DNA from 3 places in the Pseudomonas sp. LBUM1643 genome. Region 2 is predicted to be linked to each of the others. Evidence: riboswitches for the same ligand, from Rfam matches in the RefSeq annotation. Region 2 holds a riboswitch; each other region holds the start of a gene.
The links. A riboswitch is a leader RNA that binds a small molecule or an ion and turns the genes downstream of it on or off. The one in region 2 is predicted to bind cobalamin.
Positions count from the first base shown of each region.

Region 1 (7,148 bases), 600 kb from region 2:
CGCTGAACTGATCACTCCCCAGCACCCGACCCACCAGAATCAATGCTGTACGCCTGAATCCCTTCGCCTCAACCTTCCCGGCAATGTCCTCAATCGTCCCCACGACCCAATCCTGATCCGGCCACGACGCGCGATGGATCACCGCGATCGGGCAGTCGGCGCCGTAATGGGGAAGCAATTCGGCGAGGATTTTTTCAAGGTGATTGACCCCCAAATGGATCGCCATGGTCGCCTTGTGCTGCGCCAGGCTGGCGAGCTCTTCGCCAGCGGGCATTACGGTTTTGTCGGCATAACGGGTCAGAATCACGCTTTGGGAAATATCCGGCAGCGTCAGTTCAGCCCCCAACAGTGCAGCGCAAGCCGCGGTTGCGGTCACGCCGGGAATGATTTCAAACGGGATGTCGAGCTCACGCAAGTAGCGGATCTGTTCGCCAATCGCGCCGTACAGGCTCGGATCACCGGAATGCACCCGCGCCACATCCTTGCCTTCGCTGTGGGCGGTTTTGATCAATTCAATGATCTGCTCCAGATGCAGTTCGGCGCTGTTCACCACCGTTTCGGCGTGATGCCCCTCCAAGACTGCAGTGGGCACCAGAGATCCTGCATAGATGATTACAGGACAGCTGCGAATCAGCCGCTGGCCTTTGACGGTGATCAGTTCCGGGTCGCCGGGACCTGCGCCAATGAAGAAGACAGTCATCGTCGTATCCTGTGAAAAAAGGGGCGAGGCACACCTTCAGATGAAGATTGCTCATGATCGGGGTGGGGATTATTGAGGATTTTAAGCGGTGCACGCCAATGCGAGGGTGGCCTGAGCGTATTTTTGTCGCGAAATCAGCAGCTTTGCCGGTGCGTCAGCCAGCTGTTCGGCGAGGGCCAGTGCGGCGCTTTCGGCGATGCCATAGCAACCCGTGCGCTCAAAGGCGATGTCCGAATGATGGCTGAGTTGCTCTTGATAACCCGCCAACTGCTCGCTGCTGAAGTACATGATCGGTAATCCCAACTGTTTGGCGAGCTCGATCAGGCCAGGCTCGTCACGCTTCAGGTCGATGCTGGCAAGTGCCTTGATCTGGTGAAGTTCGATCTGATGCGCCTGAAGGGCCTGGTCGAGCAGTGCCTGCAACGTGCTGACCGGGCAGCCGCGTTGGCAGCCCAGGCCGACCACGAGCGTCGGCGCTGTGCTGGCATGGGTCATGCGCGGTATTGGCCTTCACCTTTGCGGCGGAACAACCAGGCGCTGATCAGGCCCAGGGCCAGCCAGAACGCGACGTTGGTCAACTGCGAAGCGATTTTGAATTGAGCTTCCAGCGCTTCCGGGGCGAGCATCGAGTGCACTTCCGGTTGCGGCGCGCCGATCACATGGGGAACGGCCAGGATCGCCACGCCCAGGACCTTCATCAGCCAGTGACGGCTGAACACGATCAGTGCGATCCCGACGGCGGTAGAGGCGGCGGTGCCGATCCACCAGATCTGGCGTTGCGCCAGGTCGGCAGCGGCAGTGCCTGGCAGTTCAGGCGGCAGGCCCAGGGTTGGCGCGAGGACGAACGTGGCGTAACCGGCCAGGCCCCACAGCAAGCCTTGCGCGGTGCTATTGGGCGCACGCAGGGTGTAGAGGCCAGCGAGCATCAAGGCGAAACCAACCGCTACAACCAGGTTGCCACCGGTGGTGGACAGCACGCGCTGCCAGCCGTCTTGCGGCTCCCAGGCTTCGGCATCGTGGGCATGAGCGGCCATGGCAGTGCCGGTATGCTCATGGATTTCTACCGCGACAGGCTCTGATTTTTCGTAGGTCTCGGCCTGCAAAATCAGCGGAGCGACCCAGAAGCTTTGCAGCAGGGTCAGCAGGAGGGCGGCCAGCAGCCCGGTGAAACCTGCGGTTTGCGCAATACGCTTGATCATGTCGGCAGGTCTCAATGGCACGGGAATGCGGAGCTGTGACGGGTATCGTGGGCGGCGTTGTGCACCGCTTCGATGTGGGAGAACCCGGCAAAGTACACAAGGCATGCGCCCAGGATCGACGCACACAAGGCGGCGGTCAGGCGTTGAGTCAGGGTCGTGGTGCTGCTGGCGGTGTTGCTGCCGGTGGTGCTGATGGTCGACATGGCGCTTCCCTCTGGTCTGTCAGCGGGTGAATAGAGCGCATGGAAGATCCCTGCGAATCGGGCACGCAGAGATGCAACAGCGCCCGCCCACCGCGGGTTTGTTATTCAGTGAAGGTGAAAAATCACTGTGTGTTGCGGGCCGGTCTCCGGGCTCACGAGGGGCTGGGGTTTGGCCTCAACCTGCAAGAATCACCTTCCCATGCCGAACTGCTGGCACAGTGGATTTGATTCTTCAATCGCTTACCGTTGCGGGGGCAGCACCGGACTGACATGGCCTTGAGTAAAGCACATGATTCACCGGTTTCCCGTTTCACCCTGTGAAGGGCACCCGTAACAAGGCGTGTAGGAGAGCATGGGCGGGGTTTGGCGTCAATTGGCAAGGGTTCTCGTTAGGGGCGAAGACTAATGGGCTCTATGTAGGAGCTGCCGAAGGCTGCGATCTTTTGATTTTGTTTTTAAAGCAAAGTCAAAAGATCGCAGCCTTCGGCAGCTCCTACAGGGGAGCGCGTGAAGCTCAACGATTGACCCGCCCCAAGACCATGCGTAGCCTTGCGCATTCGAGGTTCTTCGGTATTTGCCGAAGCTAAGAAGGGAACGCGGTTCAAGCCGCGGCTGCCCCCGCAACTGTGAACGGTGATGTTCGCTGCCACGCCACTGCAAACCCTGTCCAACGGGTTCGCGGGAAGGCGCAGCGAATGCCAGGCGAAACTGCCCGGCACGCCGTCAGCCAGGAGACCTGCCTCGAAACAGATTCTCACTACAACCGGGCGGGGTGATCCGGTGGCGAACTCTTCCGCGCGCGCACCTGTCGCAGCGATTGTCGTCCCGCATGCCCGCCACCTTGCCAAAGGGCATCCGATGAAAACACTGGCCAAACTCCCCGTCACCATCGTTACCGGCTTCCTCGGCTCGGGCAAGACCACCTTGCTGCGGCACATGCTCGACAACGCTCAGGGCCGGCGCATCGCCGTCATCGTCAACGAGTTTGGCGAGCTGGGCATCGACGGTGAAATCCTCAAGCAGTGCGCCATCGGCTGCACCGAAGAAGAAGCCAACGGCCGCGTCTATGAGCTGGCCAACGGTTGCCTGTGCTGCACCGTCCAGGAAGAATTTTTCCCGGTGATGCGCGAACTCGTTGCCCGTCGTGGCGACCTCGACCACATCCTTATCGAAACCTCCGGCCTCGCCTTGCCAAAACCACTGGTGCAAGCCTTCCAGTGGCCGGAAATCCGCAGTGCCTGCACCGTTGACGCGGTGATCACCGTGGTCGACAGCCCGGCCGTGGCGGCTGGCACCTTTGCTGCTTTCCCGGATCAGGTCGACGCCCAGCACAAACTCGACCCGAACCTGGATCACGAGTCGCCGCTGCACGAACTGTTCGCCGACCAACTGGCCAGCGCCGACCTGGTGATCCTCAACAAGGCTGACCTGATCAGCCCTGAAGACCTGGCCCGTGTGCGCCTCGAAGTTGCCGAAGAACTGCCGCCCGCGGTCAAGGTCATCGAAGCCAGCAGCGGCCGCGTGCCCCTGGACGTGCTGATCGGCCTCGGTGCCGGTTCCGAAGAACACATCGACAGCCGCCACAGCCACCACGATCACCACCACGAAGGTGAAGACGACCACGATCACGATGCATTCGACTCCATTTCCATCGAATTGCCGCAAGCCGACGAAAGCCTGCTGATGGATGCGTTGACCCAACTGGTGGTCAAGCACGGCATCCTGCGAGTCAAAGGTTTCGCGGCGATTCCGAACAAGCCGATGCGCCTGCTGATTCAGGGCGTGGGCACGCGTTTCGACAAGCACTTCGACCGTCAGTGGGGCGCTGAAGAAGCACGCACCACGCGTCTGGTGTTGATCGGCCAGGCGTTGGACGCTGCCGAACTTGAAGCGCAATTGCGCGCTGCGCTCAGCGTTTAACCCATGCATCTGCTCAGGACTCAGCCCGGCGGTTTCGTCTCGGATGACAACATTGCCGACCTTGGACAAACCCCCGCCGAGTTGGTGATCCTGTGCAGCGGTGACTCCAGCCTGGCGTTGCTCGCCGAAGCGGCGCAGCAGCTGCCCGACGATTACCCGAGCGTACGCCTGGCCAACCCGATGCAGGTGCAGAATCACGCTTCGGTCGACCTGTATGTCGACGAGGTGCTGCGCCACGCCAAGGTGATCCTGATCTCGCTGCACGGCGGCATCGGCTACTGGCGTTATGGCGTCGAGCGACTTGTGCAGTTGTCCGAGCAAGGGGTGCACCTGATCCTGGTGCCCGGCGATGACCGCCCCGACCCGGAGCTCAGCGACCTGAGCACGGTAGCTGCCGACGACCGTGACCGGCTCTGGCAGTTTTTGCGTCAGGGTGGCCTGGGCAATGCGCTGGACTTTTTCCGCTGCCTGGCCAATCGCTGGCTGGGCCGCGATTACGCCTGGTCCGAGCCGCAAACCCTGCCGCGCACGGCCATCTACCATCCCCATAAAAGCCCCGCTGATCTGAAGGACTGGCAAGCCGATTGGTGTGCCGATCAGCCGGTCGCCGCCGTGTTGTTTTACCGCTCGCATTTACAGGCAGCGAACACCGCGTTTATCGATGTGTTCTGCCAGCGCTTGCAGGCAGCGGGATTGAACCCGTTGCCGATTGCGCTGGCCAGTTTGAAAGAACCCGGTTGCCTGACGGCGGTCGAGGATTGGCTGGATGAAGTCGACGCCGGGGTGATTCTCAACACCACCGGTTTCGCCCAGTCCAGCCCTGAAGCACCGCATTTGCGACCGTTTCGCCGCAATATCCCGGTCATCCAGGCGATTTGTGCCCAGGACAATGAGCCGGGTTGGCGCGCCAGTGAACAGGGCCTCGGCCCTAGGGATCTGGCGATGCACATTGCGCTGCCCGAACTCGACGGGCGAATCATCAGCCGGCCGATCAGCTTCAAGGACCTGGCGTGGCGCAGCGAACGCAGTCAATCGGACGTGGTGTGTTACCGGGCGCAACCCGAACGCATGGATTTCGTCGCCGAACTGGCGCGGCGCTGGATCGAGCTGGCGCGGGTGCCGAACGGCGAAAAACGCATCGCGCTGATTCTGGCCAACTACCCGACCCGGGATGGACGCATCGGCAACGGCGTCGGTCTTGATACGCCGGCCGCTGCACTGAATATCCTCCGTGCGTTGCATACGGAAGGTTATCCGTTGCCCGCCGAACTGCCGGACAGCGGCACTGCGCTGATCCAGCAACTGCTTGGCGGCGTCAGCAACGACCTCGACACGATCGACCAGCGTCCGTGCCAGCAAAGCCTGGGGCTGGATGATTATTGGCTGATGTTCAACGCATTGCCCGACGCCAACCGAGAAGCTGTCCTTGAACGTTGGGGGCCGCCGCAAAACGACCCGATGTTCCGCAGCGGCCGAATGATGATCGCCGGCCTGCGTTTCGGCCTGACTTTTGTCGGTATTCAACCGGCGCGTGGCTATCAGGTTGATCCGAGCGCGGTCTATCACGACCCCGACCTGGTGCCGCCGCACGGTTACCTGGCGTTCTATTTCTGGTTGCGCAACACCTATGGCGCCCATGGGGTGATTCACGTCGGCAAGCATGGCAATCTCGAATGGCTGCCGGGCAAGGGTGTCGGACTGTCGGAAAATTGCTGGCCGGACGCGCTGCTCGGTCCGCTGCCGAACATTTATCCGTTCATAGTCAACGACCCGGGCGAGGGCGCTCAGGCCAAGCGGCGCACTCAAGCGGTGATCATCGATCATTTGATGCCGCCGCTGACCCGCGCCGAAACCTATGGGCCGCTGCGCAACCTCGAATTGCTCGCCGACGAATATTACGAAGCGCAACTGCTGGACCCACGTCGGGCCCGGGAGTTGCAGCGCGACATCCTGCAACTGGTGCGCGATACCCACATCGACCGCGAGCTGCAACTGGACGAAAAGCTCAACAGCGAGGCCGATGCGGCGATCTGGTTGCCGCGGCTGGACACGTACTTGTGCGACTTGAAGGAATCGCAGATACGCGATGGCCTGCACATTTTTGGCGAGTCGCCGACCGGGCGGTTGCGCATCGACACCTTGCTTGCATTGCTGCGCATACCCCGTGGCGATGGACGAGGTGCGCAATCGAGTCTGCTGCGGGCGCTGGCCAAGGCGTTTGGCTTGGGTTTCGATCCATTGGATTGTGAGCTCGCCGAGCCGTGGATCGGGCCGCGTCCGCCTGAGCTGCAAGCCCTTAGTGAGGAAGTCTGGCGCACGGCGGGGGATACTCGAGAACGCCTGGAACTGTTTGCCGCAGAGCTGATCTCGCAGACTCTGAATACCGAAGTCGACGCTGAATCCTGCGGGAGCGAGCTTCTGTGGCGAGGGGATTCATCCCCGTTGGGTCGCGAAGCGGCCCCAGAAAATGGGACTGCTGCGCAGTCCAACGGGGATGAATCCCCTCGCCACAAAAGCGCGTTCCCACAGGCTCCCGGTTGGGCTGAAGTAAACGCAATCCTCGACACTCTGCGCGAAGTGGTCGCCCCCCGTCTGGATGCCTGCGGTCCGGCAGAAATGCGCGGTTTGCTCGACGCCTTGAGCGGCCGCTTCGTCCCGGCAGGCCCTAGTGGCGCGCCGAGTCGAGGTCGTCTGGACGTGCTGCCAACTGGGCGCAATTTCTATTCGGTGGATGTGCGCAACCTGCCGACCACTACCGCGTGGCGGATTGGTTTCCAGTCGGCGAACCTGATTCTCGAGCGCCACCTGCAAGACCACGGCGACCATTTGCGTCAGCTTGGCCTGTCGGTCTGGGGCACCGCGACCATGCGTACCGGCGGCGATGACATCGCCCAGGCCATGGCATTGATGGGTGTACGGCCCGTGTGGGCCACGGGCAGTCAGCGGGTCGACGACTTCGAGATTCTCCCGCTCAGTCTGCTGGACCGTCCGCGAGTGGACGTGACCTTACGGGTCTCGGGCTTCTTCCGCGACGCCTTCGCCAACCTGATTCGCCTGTTCGACGCCGCCGTGCAAGCGGTGGCCGCGCTGGACGAACCGGACGACCTTAATCCGCTGGCGGCCAAG
Region 1 covers NZ_CP166813.1:3,602,506-3,609,653, reverse strand. Annotated here, with positions in the region: gene cobM (precorrin-4 C(11)-methyltransferase) at 1-700, opposite strand, end outside; gene ACA063_RS16135 (cobalamin biosynthesis protein) at 782-1,195, opposite strand; gene ACA063_RS16130 (CbtA family protein) at 1,192-1,899, opposite strand; gene ACA063_RS16125 (CbtB domain-containing protein) at 1,911-2,102, opposite strand; cobalamin riboswitch at 2,223-2,449, opposite strand; cobalamin riboswitch at 2,646-2,860, shown strand; gene cobW (cobalamin biosynthesis protein CobW) at 2,961-4,022, shown strand; gene cobN (cobaltochelatase subunit CobN) at 4,026-7,148, shown strand, end outside.
Region 1: another riboswitch for cobalamin. It lies ahead of cobW (cobalamin biosynthesis protein CobW); the one in region 2 lies ahead of ACA063_RS18895 (ABC transporter substrate-binding protein).

Region 2 (7,148 bases):
GGACGGAAGTTTCATACGGACGCTGCGCCCCGAAACCACCGGACGGAGGATTGGAGCTGCCCATGGCGGGGTCACTGTCGCGGGTGCTGGTATAGGCGGCAGAGGTGCCGGCTTTCAGGAATCGCGACAGGCCGAAGCCCAGGGCAACACTGCCGGCAATGAACAGCGTGGGGTTGCTGCGCGCCAGATCGGCTGCATCGTGCAGCAGCTGTTCGGCACTTTTGCCACGCAGATTGCCGGCCAGCCCGCTCATGGACTCGGCCATATCGGCCAGGTAGTCGGACATACCGAGCGTGTCCTTGCTTTCTATCTCGGAGACAAAAGATTTCGCCCCCTGGGCCAGTGCCTCGATCTGGTCTGCTGCTGTGTCACGGTACTGCCCGAACTGCGCATCCGCTTGCTGCCGCGCATCACCAAGGGCCTCGGTAACGCCCTCCTTCAAATGTTGAAAATCGGCTTCCGGTCTTCCGGAGTCCTGACGATCGGTCTGACCGTCAGTCCTGCTGTCTGAACTATTCATGACGTCCCTCGCTGTTCAAAAAAAAGCGTTATCGGGTACGCCACGAGCGCTCGCAGCCCCCCTCAGTTCAGATGACGGAGCGACGTTGAAAGGAGTTCCAACAAAATGATGAGCGACGTGAACCCTCGGATACACGGGAGGAAAATGCTCGCTGATGAAAGAGAATGAAAAAGAATTTCAAAGAATCACTGCGGTCTATCACTGACCATCGCAAGAGTAGGTACTCATGAAATTCTCACAATTCTGCCAGGCACTCTCCAATCGAGCCGGCAGCTCAAAAACCTTCCTCACCGCCATTGTCCTGATCATCGTATGGGCACTCACAGGTCCCTATTTCCACTACAACGACACGTGGCAACTGATCATCAACACCTCCACCACGATCATCACGTTCCTGATGGTCTTCCTCATCCAGAACACCCAAAACCGCGACAACGATATCTTGCATCTGAAAATCGACGAGCTGATTCGAGCCACCCAAGAAGCGCAGAACGCTACCTTGTCACTGGACAAAATGGGGAGCCGGGACCTGAGGAAGCTGCGTAAGCATTACAGCTCTTTGGGGGATGTTGAGGCGATCAAGGTGAGTGATTGAAGCCTACGGCGAACGCAACCAATACCTGGAAAAAACGCAGTTCGGTCCGCTTTTGATTTGCACTTGATTTGCTTTTGATGTGCTTTTGATTTGCTTTTGATCTTCTTGCCCCCTCGTAAGGCCGAGCGCAGGTTCTGCGCAGTGGGTAACCCGGCAAGGATGCCGGGTTAGCCGCGCACGGCCATGGATGGCCGATCGCGGCGGGCCCACGGAGCAGGACCGGAGCGAGGGTATGCCGAGCCTTAGCGAGGCACCGCACGAAAGGGGCAAGAGCCCTTGGTTACTTGGGGCTCTTCCAAGTGACTCGCTGTAAAAGCGAAACCAATAGTAGCCATGACCGCAGAAACGGATATGTACACCAACAACAATCCCACCGCCGATCAGGCCGCCATCGCCGGCAAGCCAGCTCCCACAGTTTGATCGGTGTACATATGGGAGAAACTTGTTGCCTGACAGGTCGTCATCGCGAGCAGGCTCACTCCTACAGTTAATCCGGGTGCATCTGGGGGATGTGGCTTGGTTGTCAGGACGCCATCGCGAGCAAGCTTTGCTCCTACAGTAGATCTGGGTGCATCGGGGTTAGACAGGTTCCCCTCGGACGGTCTGATCGACTACCATGCCGCCGCCGGTTTCCACATGGGATTAATAGGGAATCCGTGATGCTCACACAGCATCAAACGGAACTGCCCCCGCAACTGTAGATGCTGAGCCTGCTCCACGAACGCCACTGGGATCACCCCCGGGAAGGCCGGAACCAGGCGATGACGCATCAGTCAGGAGACCTGCCGGCCAAGCAAATCACTAACCGGCGGGGTGTCCGGGAAGGACATCCTTGTCGCGTGCGTCACTTCGGTGATCGGCCTTGCACTGCCCTTGCCGCAGCGTTCGATGATGTGTTTCCAGACCGTATACCTCTGCTCCGTGTACGGTTCAAATGGAGATCGCCTCATGCTGCTGCCCCGCTTCGCCACCCTCCTCTCGGGCCTGGGTCTTTGCGCCCTCGCCCAGGCGAACCCGACACAGTATCCCCTCACCGTCGAAAACTGCGGTAGCACGCTGACGTTCCAGCACGCGCCTGTCCGGGCCGTGACCATTGGCCAGGCCGGCACTGAAATGCTCTATGCCATGGGCTTGAGCGACAAGCTGGTCGGCACATCGTTGTGGTTCAACGATGTCCTGTCCACGTACAAGACCCAGAACGACAAGATCGAACGCCTGGCCGACAACGAGCCGAGTTTCGAAGCGGTGATCGGCAAACGTCCTGAACTGGTGGCGGTGGAGCTGGAATGGATGGTCGGTCCGCAAGGCGCAGTGGGCACTCGCGAGCAGTTTCATGAGCTGAATATTCCGACCTACCTGATGCCCTCCGATTGCGAAGCCAAAGACAACCTGGTCGGCGCCGATGGCACGCGGCTGGAGGCGTTTCGCATCGACAGCATTTACAAAAGCATCAGCCAATTGGCGCAGATCTTTGATGTTCAGGCCCGTGGCGAGCAGTTGAACGCCGAACTCAAGGCCAGCCTGGCGAAGTCGATGGCTACGGTGCAGAACAAGGACCTGAAGCACACCAGCGCGCTGTTCTGGTTCTCCAGCGCCAGCCTCGACATCGACCCGTACGTCGCCGGCCACAAGGGCATCCCGGATTTCATGCTCAACACCTTGGGCGTGCGCAACGTCGTTGAGTCCAACGAGGAATGGCCGACAGTGGGCTGGGAAACCATCGCCAAGGCCAACCCGACGTTCCTGGTGATTGCGCGCATGGACCGCCGGCGATTCCCTGCTGACGATCATGAAAAGAAACTGCAATTCCTGCGCAGTGACCCGGTGACGCGCAACATGGACGCGGTGAAAAACAACCGGATCATTATCCTCGACGCCATGGCGATGCAGGCCAGCGTCAGAATGTTCGACGGCCTTGAAACACTGGCGACCGCCATCAATGGCTACGACCTGCCGCAATGACCAGGACGCTGATTCGCACGCTGCTGGCGCTCGCGACACTGCTGCTGGCAGTGATCGCTGGCGTGGCCATTGGTGAAACGCCGATCGAGCCGAGCGTGGTGTTCCAGGTGTTGGCCAACAAGCTGTGGGCAGCCGGGCATGTGCTTGATCCCATCGACGAAGGCATCGTCTGGAACTACCGCCTGACCCGCGCCCTGGTGGCCGCTGCCTGTGGCGCCGGGCTGGCGACTTGCGGGGTGATCCTGCAGTCGTTGTTGCGCAATCCGTTGGCTGATCCTTACCTGCTCGGCATCTCCGCCGGCGCGTCCACAGGTGCCGTGCTGGTGGCGTTGCTGGGTGTGGGGGCTGGCGCGGTTTCGTTGTCCGCCGGGGCGTTCGCCGGCGCCGTCGCGGCCTTTGCCCTGGTGATTTTGCTGGCGCGTGTCAGCGGATCGTCCAGTGGCACCGGGCAGATCATTCTGGCGGGGATCGCCGGCTCGCAATTGTTCAATGCGCTCACGGCGTTTCTGATCACCAAGTCGGCCAGTTCCGAACAGGCGCGCGGCATCATGTTCTGGCTGCTGGGCAATCTGAGTGGCGTGCGCTGGCCATCGGTGTGGTTGTCGGTGCCCGTGGCGTTGCTCGGTCTCGGGGTGTGCCTGTGGCACCGGCGAGCGCTGGACGCCTTCACGTTTGGTGTCGACTCCGCCGCGTCGCTCGGCATTGCGGTACGTCGGGTGCAGTTTTTGCTGGTGGGGTGCGCGGCGCTGGTGACGGCGGTGATGGTGTCGATTGTCGGCTCCATCGGGTTCGTCGGGCTGGTGATTCCCCATGCCGTGCGCCTGCTGCTGGGGACTCGACATGCGCGCTTGCTGCCCTACAGCGCGCTCGGGGGTGCGCTGTTCCTGATTGCCGCCGACGTGTTGTCGAGGACGTTGATCAAGGGCCAGGTCATCCCGGTCGGGGTGATTACCGCGCTGGTGGGTGCGCCGGTGTTCGCACTGATCCTGGTCGGTTGGAGGAATGCGCGATGAGTGCCTGTGAGTCTGTATTGAGCTGTACGGGGCTGGGCTTCGATGTCCGTGATGCGCAGCTGCTGCACGACATCCACCTGGACATTCGGCGCGGGGAAACCCTGGGTGTCGTCGGGCCGAACGGCTCGGGCAAATCCACCTTGCTCAAGCTGCTCGCGGGTGTGCGGGTGCCCACTCGGGGCGAGGTCCGGCTGGGTGAACAGCGCCTCAAGGACTTGTCGCGCCGCACGGTCGCGCAGATGCTTGCTGTAGTTGAACAGCAGGCGGATACCGATGATTCGATCAGTGTGCTCGATGCCGTTTCACTGGGAAGAACCCCCTGGCTGTCGGCGTTGCGTCCGTGGTCGCGCCAGGACGACGAGATCGTCCAGCAAGCGCTGCATGATGTCGATGTCACGCACTTGAAAACCCGTACCTGGCGCAGCCTGTCGGGGGGTGAGCGGCAGCGCGTGCACATCGCCCGCGCCCTGGCCCAGCGCCCGCAAATACTGTTGCTGGACGAACCCGCCAATCACCTGGACATCCAGCACCAGCTGGCGATTTTGCAGGTGGTGCACGCCCTGCCTGTGACGACAGTGATCGCCCTTCACGATCTCAATCAGGCACTCGGCTGTGATCGCCTGGCGGTGCTGGAGCGAGGCCGGCTGGTGGCGTTGGGTAATCCGCTTGAAGTGCTGACCCCGCAACGCCTGCAAGACACGTTTGGGGTGCAGGCGCACTATCTGATTGATCCTTATGACGGTGCGCGGATTTTGCGGTTTCGCAGTGCTCCGGTTGCCTGACACTGCTGCTTTGCAAATACCTGCATAAACCTGCAAAACCTGTAGCAGCTGCCGAGCCTGCGAGGCTGCGTCCGGCTGCGCAGCAGTCGCAATCCGGCAGATAGGGTTTACCTGAAAAAATGCGGACCCAGAATTTACGACTGCTGCGCAGCCGGACGCAGCCTCGCAGGCTCGGCAGCTGCTACAGGGAGATGTGATGGGGCTAATCAGGAATACGCCTCCACCATCCATTTCACCCTCGCCAATGCAGCCTTGAGCGTATCGATATCCACCGACCCGAGCGCCAGGCGAATCGCATGGGGTACGTGCACCGAGGTGGCGAAGGGTTCGGCGGTTGAAACGGCGATATTTTCTTCCATCAACGCCTTGGTGATCTGGTCCGCCCTGGCGTCCTCCGACAGCGGCAGCCACAGGAAATACGACGACGGATGGGTCACACAACGCAAGCCGTCCAGCGCTTGTGCTGCGACGATCTGCCTGGCCTGGGCATCCCGGCGCTTCTCCGCTTCCAGCTGCATGACGGTGCCGTCGTCGAGCCAGGCGCAGGCAATGGCCGTCATCACACCCGGTGTGTTCCAGGTGGTCGACCGGATCGTTCGTTCGATGGCGGCGACTTTTTCGATCGGCGCGGCAACGAAACCCACGCGCAATCCGGTGGCGATGCTCTTGGATAAACCGGAGACGTAAACGGTTCGCTCCGGCGCCAGTACCGCCACGGGCAGCGGTGGGTTTTCGGCCAGAAAAGCGTAGGCAGCGTCCTCGATAATCAATAGGTCATGCTTGCGCGCGAGGGCTACCAACTGTTCGCGTTGTTCCGCGTTCATTACCCAGCCCAAGGGGTTGTGCATCGTCGGCATGGTGTACACCGCCCGCACGCGCCGACTGCGGCAGAGTTTTTCCAGCGCATCGAGACTGGGGCCACCTTCAGCGGCGGGAATCGGCGCGATTTCAAGGTGCAGCGCTTCAGCCAGCACTTTGAAACCGGAATAGGTCAAGGCGTCCGCGGCAATCACGTCACCGGGTTTGAGAAAAGCCATCATCGTTACCGCCAACCCGTGCTGGGCGCCGCTGACCATCAGCACCTGTTCGGCCCCGACCGTCAGCCCCCGAGCGCCCAAATGCCGCGCCACCGACACTCGCTCGTGCAAGCGCCCCGCGTGCGGCTGATAACGCAACAGCGCTTCCAGATCGCCGCCCGCTGCCAGTTGGCGCAGGCCACTGCGCAACAAATCACCCTGGCCCGGTAGCGAGGGATAATTGAAGTTGAGGTCGATCATCCCTGCGGCCACGTCTTGCTGATCGATGCCAAGGTTGGGGGGCAGCGAGGTCTCCCTGACAAACGTGCCCCGGCCCGTTTCCCCACTGACCAGACCCATGGCTTCCAGTTCGCCATAGACGCGGCTGGCCGTTACCAGTGCCAGCCCTTCCCGGCTCGCCAGTTCACGGTGGGTGGGCAGCCGTGTGCCCGGCAGTAATCGGCCGGCGCGGATATCGGCAGCGAAGGCATCGACCAGTGATTTGTAGCGGGATCGGGGCATCGGGATGTATCCATGACAATTTTTTGATTGTCTTTATTCTCGTCCCTAGGATGGCGTTCTGCAAATGTGAGAGTGACGAAATGGAACGCGCATCGAACCTGCAAAACCTTCCCCTGGAAAAGACCGCGAGCGGCTGGCTCAACGGGTTTATCGGCGTGCTGATCTTCAGCGGTTCGCTGCCTGCCACGCGGGTCGCCGTCCTGGAATTTGACCCGGTCTTCCTGACAGTCGCCCGCGCCAGCATCGCCGCAGTCCTGGCGTTGTGCCTGTTGCTGGTGTTCAAGGAGCAGCGCCCTGCCCGGTCTCAACTGTTGTCCTTGGCCATCGTCGCGCTAGGCGTCGTTTTAGGTTTTCCGTTGCTGACGGCGCTGGCGTTGCAGTACGTAACGTCGGCGCACTCAATTGTCTTTGTCGGCCTGCTGCCGTTGGCCACGGCGATGTTCGGCGTGTTGCGCGGTGGCGAGCGTCCGCGTCGAGTGTTCTGGCTGTTTTCGATTCTGGGCAGCCTGCTGGTGGTCGGCTTTGCGCTGTCCCAAGGCCTCACCGCGTCGCCGATCGGCGACCTGTTGATGCTGCTGGCGATCCTCGCCTGCGGGCTGGGTTATGCCGAAGGGGCGAAGTTGTCCAGAACGCTCGGCGGCTGGCAAGTGATCTGCTGGGCGTTGGTGCTGTCGCTGCCGGTGATGGCACCACTGGCCTGGTGGCTGGCGCCGCCCTCCTTCTCGGGAGTGACCACGC
Region 2 covers NZ_CP166813.1:4,203,130-4,210,277, forward strand. Annotated here, with positions in the region: gene ACA063_RS18885 (hypothetical protein) at 1-520, opposite strand, end outside; gene ACA063_RS18890 (low affinity iron permease family protein) at 747-1,115, shown strand; cobalamin riboswitch at 1,725-1,919, shown strand; gene ACA063_RS18895 (ABC transporter substrate-binding protein) at 2,064-3,077, shown strand; gene ACA063_RS18900 (FecCD family ABC transporter permease) at 3,074-4,090, shown strand; gene ACA063_RS18905 (ABC transporter ATP-binding protein) at 4,087-4,872, shown strand; gene ACA063_RS18910 (aminotransferase-like domain-containing protein) at 5,079-6,410, opposite strand; gene ACA063_RS18915 (DMT family transporter) at 6,491-7,148, shown strand, end outside.

Region 3 (7,148 bases), 2.4 Mb from region 2:
CTGTTCAAGCAATTGCGCCAGGCGTTTGCCAGCTTCGTCCGTGCGTTTACGCTGGTGAGCGTGCCCTTCGACATCCCGTAAGCACGCCTGGCCGAGCACGCGAGTCGGTCCGCTGACCGCCCACGGCCCCACTTGCTCCGCGAGTAATTTGAGCAGCTTTCGCTCAGCCAGGACGAACCCCAGCCGCACACCGGCCAGGCCGAAAAACTTGCCGAAGGAACGCAATATGATCAAACCCACTTGATGGGCATACGGTGCCAGGCTGAGCTGCGGCGTGTTGTCCATGAATGCCTCGTCCACCACCAGCCAACCACCGCGCTGTGCCAGTCGCGCGTGCCAGTCGAGCAAGCGATTCGGCGTCAGACTCAATCCTGTGGGGTTATTCGGGTTGACCACCACCAGCACATCCAGATTGTCGATATAGAAGTCGACCTCCTGTTCAAGTACCTCGCGCACGATATAGCCGCTGCGGCGCCACGCTTCGGCGTGTTCGGCGTAACAGGGCGACAGCACGCCGACCTTGCCGGAGCGACGTAAACGCGGCAGCAGCTGGATCGCCATTTGCGAGCCGGCCACCGGCAGCACTTGAACGGCCCCGTAATAATCGCAGGCGGCCTGTTCCAGACCGTCGTCAGTTTCAGGCAGACGTGCCCAGGCCTGCAAAGGGATCTCCGGGACCGGGAACGGCCAGGGTGCGAGCCCACTGGACAGGTCGAGCCAATCCGCTTCGGCGATGCCGTACTCGAGCGCCGCCTTGCGTAAACGGCCACCGTGTTCAAGCATAAAATTCAGCACCCACGCAGAGAATCAACAGCCACAACCATACCCCGCGCTGGACCAATTGCCAGCCTCGATCAATGGAGTCGGCACTCGCAGGCTCACCTTCACCCAGCGGCGGGCGCTGATGCAATTCACCGTGATAGATCGCCGCCCCGCCCAACTCGACCCCAAGCGCGCCAGCACCGGCTGCCATCACCGGACCGGCGTTCGGACTGTCCCAGGTCGGCCCTTGGGTGCGCCAGCATTTCAATGCAAGCCGGGTTTTCCCCAACAGGGCGTAAGTCAATGCCACCAGCCGTGCCGGAATGTAATTGAGCACGTCGTCTATCTTCGCCGCCGCCCAGCCAAACCGCTCGAAGCGTTCGTTGCGATAACCCCACATGGCGTCCAGGGTGTTGCTCAAACGGTAGAGCACCACGCCCGGCGCGCCGGCCACGGCAAACCAGAACAGCGCAGCAAACACCGCATCACTGCCGTTTTCCAATACGGATTCGGTCGCGGCGCGGGCGACTTCGGTTTTATCCAGTTCGCTGGTTTGGCGACTGACCAGATACCCCACGCGTTTGCGCGCCTCTTCCAGATCATCGCTGCGCAGGGCCTTGGCCACGGGCTCGACATGCTCGCCGAGACTGCGCATGCCAAGCGCGCAATAGAGCGCGAGAATCTCCACGATCCAGCCGACATAAGGCGCCCAGGAAAATGCCGTCGCCAACACGGTCAGCGGCAGCACAGCTATCACCCAGGCGGTCACGCCATGGCTACGCCAGCCGCGTCCACCACTGTTGAAACGTTGCTCGATGCGGTCGGCAAATCGGCCGAACGCCACCAGCGGATGCCAGCGTTTCGGTTCACCCAGCAGCGCATCCAGCGCCACGGCGGCGACACTCAACAACGCCACACTCATTGACTCACTCCCCACACATTTTCATACAGCAGTTCACTCAGCGGACGCGCCTGCACCCAACCTTCGAGCACCAGCATTGGCGCTGGATAAAACGCTTTCACCGGGCCCAGGCACAACACGGCAACCGGTTTGGCGCCTTCTGGCATGTCCAGCAAATCCGCCAGGGCCTGGGGTTCGAACAGCGACACCCAGCCCATGCCCAACCCTTCGGCACGAGACGCCAGCCACAGGTTCTGGATCGCGCAGGACACTGAGGCGAGGTCCATTTCCGGCAAGGTCCGACGGCCGAAAATATGCCGCTCACGATCGTCCATCAGCGCGGCAACCAGGACTTCGGCACAGTCGTTGATGCCTTCGACTTTGAGCTTCATGAATTCGTCGGTGCGCTCGCCCAGGGCTTCGGCAGTGCGAATGCGCTCTTCTTCCACCAGCGATTGAATCTGGCCACGCAAGGCCCGGTCGCTGATGCGAATGAAACGCCAAGGCTGCATCAAGCCGACACTGGGCGCCTGGTGGGCGGCCTGGAGCAAGCGTTGCAGCTGTTCGGGCTCGACGGTGCCACCGCTGAAGTGGCGCATGTCGCGGCGTTCGGCGATGGCTCGATAGACTGCATCGCGTTCGGCTTCAGAAAATGTGTTGTCGGTCATGGCCTGTTCGCTGGCAAGCCAGCTCCCACAAGGAGCAGGTGATCAACTGTGAGAGCTGCGGTGCGACGACTCGACTTGCCAGCGATGGCTACTTCACGGTCAGGCGCAAACAGTGCAGCAATCGCGGACGGATTCGACGGAAAGTAAAAATGCACGTAAGAAGCCGTCATCCGCCCCTCACGATAAACCGCCTCGGCCCCGCGCCCACCGTTCGGGCTCAGCCCACGGGCGATCGGTTGAAGCTCGGTGCTGGTCAAAGAGTGGTGATAGGTATGCCCGCGCAGTGAGCCTTCGGGCAAATCGACCGCCTGCAACGCCAGCGCCGCCAGTCGCTTTTGCATCACTGCATCTCCCGCCAACAAGCCGACCAGCTTCGCGCGCGTGCCGTCGACATCGGTCAATGAGTCGAGCAGGTACAACATGCCGCCACACTCGGCCAGCAGTGGTTTACCAGCGCTATGGTGAGCACGAATCGCATTCAGCATCGAGGTGTTCTGTGACAGTGTTACATGGTGCAATTCGGGATAACCGCCTGGCAGATACAGGCTGTCCGCGTCGGGCAAATGGGCGTCCCGGATCGGCGAGAAAAACAGCAACTCGGCACCCATGGCCCTCAGTAAATCCAGGCTCGCGCCATAGGTGAAAGCGAACGCTTCATCACGGGCCACGGCAATCCGCACGCCCGCCAGCAAGGGCTCGGCGACGATCACATCCGGCGCGGCGAATTCCACCGCCGGGGGCAACGCAACTTCGCAACTGCCAGCCAGTGCATCGGCTGCGGCATCGAGGCGCAGGTCCAGGTCGTTCAACTCACTCGCTTGCACCAGGCCGAGATGCCGGCTCGGCAATTGAATCCCGGTTTCTCTGGACAATGCGCCGTACCAACGCAACCCTTCCGTCAGGCTGCCTTCGAGCAACTGCGCATGGCGCAAGGTACCGACCCGATTGGCCAATACGCCGGCAAACGGCAAGTTTGGCTGATACCGCGCCAACCCCAACGCCAGCGCACCAAAGGTCTGCGCCATGGCCGTGCCGTCGATCACGGCCAGCACCGGCACACCGAAATGCCGCGACAGATCGGCACTGGACGGTGTGCCGTCGAACAGCCCCATGACGCCTTCAATGAGGATCAGGTCTGCCTCACCCGCGGCTTCCCACAGGAGCCGACGGCTGTCCTGCTCGCCAACCATCCACATGTCCAGTTGATAGACCGGCGAACCGCTGGCGCGCTCGAGAATCATCGGGTCCAGAAAGTCCGGACCGCATTTGAATACGCGGACCTTGCGCCCCTGATTGCGATGCAAACGGGCCAGCGCAGCGGTGACGGTGGTCTTGCCCTGACCGGAGGCCGGCGCGGCGATGAGTACCGCGGGGCAATGACGGGGTTGATTCACAATTCGACGCCTTTTTGCGCTTTGATCCCGGCCTGGAACGCATGCTTGATCACGCCCATTTCGGTCACGGTGTCAGCCAGTTCAATCATTTCCGGTTTGGCGCCGCGCCCGGTTACCACGACGTGCTGCATCGGCGGGCGGGCCTGCAAATCGCTGAGTACCTGATCGAGGTCGAGATAGCCGTGCTTGAGCGCGATGTTCAACTCGTCCAGCACCACCAGACCTATCGACGGATCGCGCAACAATTCACGAGAAACTGCCCACGCCGCTTCGGCAGCAGCAATGTCACGCTGACGGTCCTGGGTTTCCCAGGTGAAACCTTCGCCCATCACATGAAAACGCACCTGCTCCGGAAAGCGGCGGAAGAACAGTTCTTCACCGGTGCTGTTACGCCCCTTGATGAACTGCACTACACCACACTGCATACCATGCCCCATGGACCGGGCAAGCATGCCGAACGCCGAGCTGCTTTTGCCCTTGCCGTTGCCGGTGAGCACCAGCAGCAGGCCGCATTCATTCGGGGAGTTGGCGATGCGTTCGTCGATCACGGCTTTTTTGCGCAACATGCGCGCCAGGTGGCGTTCGTCGCGATCAGGGGTATCAGTCATGGGGAAGCTCTCCGTTGGGGCTGGATAACGGCGGGCAGGCACAAGAATAGACGGCAAAAAGCCTGGCATCGCCCACCGTGATGCCGCTGGATGGATCAGGCCGGTCTCCGGGCTCATGAGCGGCTTGACGCCGAACTGCGCGCCTTCCCATACCGATAATCGACACAGTGGCACAAGGCGCAGTTTTTACTCATTTACCGTTGCGGGGGCAGCGCCGGGATCGCGAAGCTTCGTGCAACAAAGCGATCACTCACCGGCTTCCCTGTTTCACTCTGTCGACGACGTCACAGAGCACCTGAAACAAGCCGCGAAGGTTAGAGGGTTGGGGGTGGAGCGTCAATTAAAGACGGGACTTGTCTGCGCGAATAACTGCCGCAGATCGTTTGATTGATTGTGCCCCGTTGAACCATCGCACATTTGCGCTTCTCTACTGATCAGGTCAATGCATTTAAAGGGAAGATCAGCATGCGCAAACCCCAGCTCGTTCTCGTCATCGCGCTCGCCGGAGGTCTCGTCGCCTGCGGTGAAACCTCCAGCCTGCAAGTCTCCGACGGCACCGGTCCGTCACCCAAGCTGCCAGAACCGAACAAGACCCTGATACCGACGGTGAACATCGCCCCGGCCGTCGGCTGGGCTGACGGTGCCAAACCGACAGCCGCGGCCGGCACGCAGGTGGCGGCATTTGCCGAAGGGCTCGATCACCCACGCTGGCTCTACGTGCTGCCCAATGGTGATGTGCTGGTGGCGGAAACCAACGCACCGCCAAAGCCCGATGATGGCAAAGGCATAAAAGGCTGGGTCATGAAGACCGTCATGGGACGCGCGGGGGCTGGCGTCCCAAGTCCAAATCGCATCACGCTGCTGCGGGACAAGGATCACGACGGCATTGCTGAAACCCGCACCGTGTTTCTGGAGAACCTGAATTCGCCCTTCGGCATGACCCTGGTCGGCAATGATCTGTATGTCGCCGACACCGACCGCTTGTTGCGTTTCCACTATGCAGACGGTGACACGGCGATCAAATCGCAACCGATCAAAGTGGTCGACTTGCCGGGTGGTACGCTGAACCATCACTGGACCAAAAACGTTATCGCCAGCAAGGATGGCAACAAGCTTTACGTCACCGTTGGCTCCAACAGCAACGTCGCGGAAAACGGAATGGACAAGGAAGAAGGCCGCGCGGCCATTTGGGAAGTGGATCGCGCGACCGGCAATCACCGAATTTTCGCTTCGGGCCTGCGCAATCCCAACGGCATGGCCTGGGAGCCGGATAGCGGCGCGTTATGGACCGCTGTCAACGAACGTGACGAAATCGGCAGTGACCTGGTGCCGGACTACATCACCTCGGTCAAGGACGGGGCCTTTTATGGCTGGCCGTTCAGCTATTACGGCCAACATGTAGACGTTCGCGTTGAGCCACAAAACCCCGACCTGGTGGCCAAGGCGATTGCTCCAGATTATGCGGTAGGCCCACACACCGCCTCCCTCGGCCTGACGTTTGCGCAAGGCAACACACTGCCAGCCCAGTTCAAGGAAGGCGCGTTCATTGGTCAGCACGGCTCATGGAATCGCAAGCCGCACAGCGGTTATAAAGTGATTTTCGTGCCGTTCAGCGCGGGCAAGCCTACCGGGCAGCCGGTCGATGTCCTGACTGGCTTCCTTAATGAAGACGAAAAAGCCATGGGCCGGCCAGTAGGCGTGGTGATCGATCAGCAGGGTGCTTTGCTGGTGGCAGATGACGTAGGGAACAAAGTGTGGCGGGTGTCGGCAGTTAAATAAGGTCAAAAAAAATCGCAGCTATCGGCAGCTTCTGGGGACGTAGGTTCGTCCATTCAGGTACTGCAGACAGCTGCGATTTTTTTTTGTCCAACCTTAATCTTTTTGGGCGCAACGGACGCCTGTTACGGATTGCGTGCCAGGTGTTCCGGCTGCAGGACTCGCTTGGCGCTCAGGTATGCCTTCTGCCAATAAGCCTTGGACAGGCTGTCCAGCTTCACCGTACCGCCAGTGGCTGGCGCATGAACGAAGCGGCCTTCACCTACATAGATCCCGGCATGGCTGACCTGGGAACCACCGTTGGTGGCGAAAAAGATCAGATCCCCGGTTTGCAGCCCTTCCTTGCCGACGCTGGCGGCTTGCATGCCGATCATCTCGCGGGTGGTACGTGGCAGGGTAATACCAGCGACATCATGGTAGACGTAGCCAATCAGTCCACTGCAATCAAACCCCGAGTCCGGCGTGTTGCCGCCCCAGCGATAAGGCGTTCCCACCAGGCCCAACGCACGAAACAGCACGTCTTCCGCCTCAGGCGAAAAAGGTTGGGCAGGACCAAATACGATGGGAGCGCGAATAACCGGTGCGGCTGGCGGTGGAGTGCGGCTGGCGCAAGCGCTGAGCAACGCTGCTAAGAGCAGGAGGGTGAGGCGGGCCGACGTCGTCATAAGCAGAACATCCTGATCTGGCTGCGGCTATTTCCACCGAAACGGCAGAAAAGAAAACCGCCTGCGCGTAACGCAGGCGGTTTGCCATCAATAATAGATCAGGATTCTAGACGCTATACGGCAAACTTCAAGTAAGACTTTAAGTTCACCTTACAAACTGTGAGCTTACTTGCGCGCCGTGACCACAGTCGGAGCCATCGCGAGTGCGCGCTTGGCTTCAATAAAGGTTTTGCTCCAGTAGCTGTCGCCCAGGCTATCAACCCGAACACCACCGCTGCGGCGGCTGCTGGAGTGGATAAACTGGTCATCGCCCAGATAGATACCGGCATGGCTGACGCGACCGCGACGACCATTGGTGGCGAAGAACAGCAGGT
Region 3 covers NZ_CP166813.1:1,813,157-1,820,304, reverse strand. Annotated here, with positions in the region: gene cobD (threonine-phosphate decarboxylase CobD) at 1-783, opposite strand, end outside; gene cbiB (adenosylcobinamide-phosphate synthase CbiB) at 776-1,684, opposite strand; gene bluB (5,6-dimethylbenzimidazole synthase) at 1,681-2,331, opposite strand; gene ACA063_RS08185 (cobyrinic acid a,c-diamide synthase CobB) at 2,328-3,725, opposite strand; gene cobO (cob(I)yrinic acid a,c-diamide adenosyltransferase) at 3,722-4,333, opposite strand; cobalamin riboswitch at 4,415-4,647, opposite strand; gene ACA063_RS08175 (PQQ-dependent sugar dehydrogenase) at 4,799-6,112, shown strand; gene ACA063_RS08170 (C40 family peptidase) at 6,235-6,774, opposite strand; gene ACA063_RS08165 (C40 family peptidase) at 6,940-7,148, opposite strand, start outside.
Region 3: another riboswitch for cobalamin. It lies ahead of cobO (cob(I)yrinic acid a,c-diamide adenosyltransferase); the one in region 2 lies ahead of ACA063_RS18895 (ABC transporter substrate-binding protein).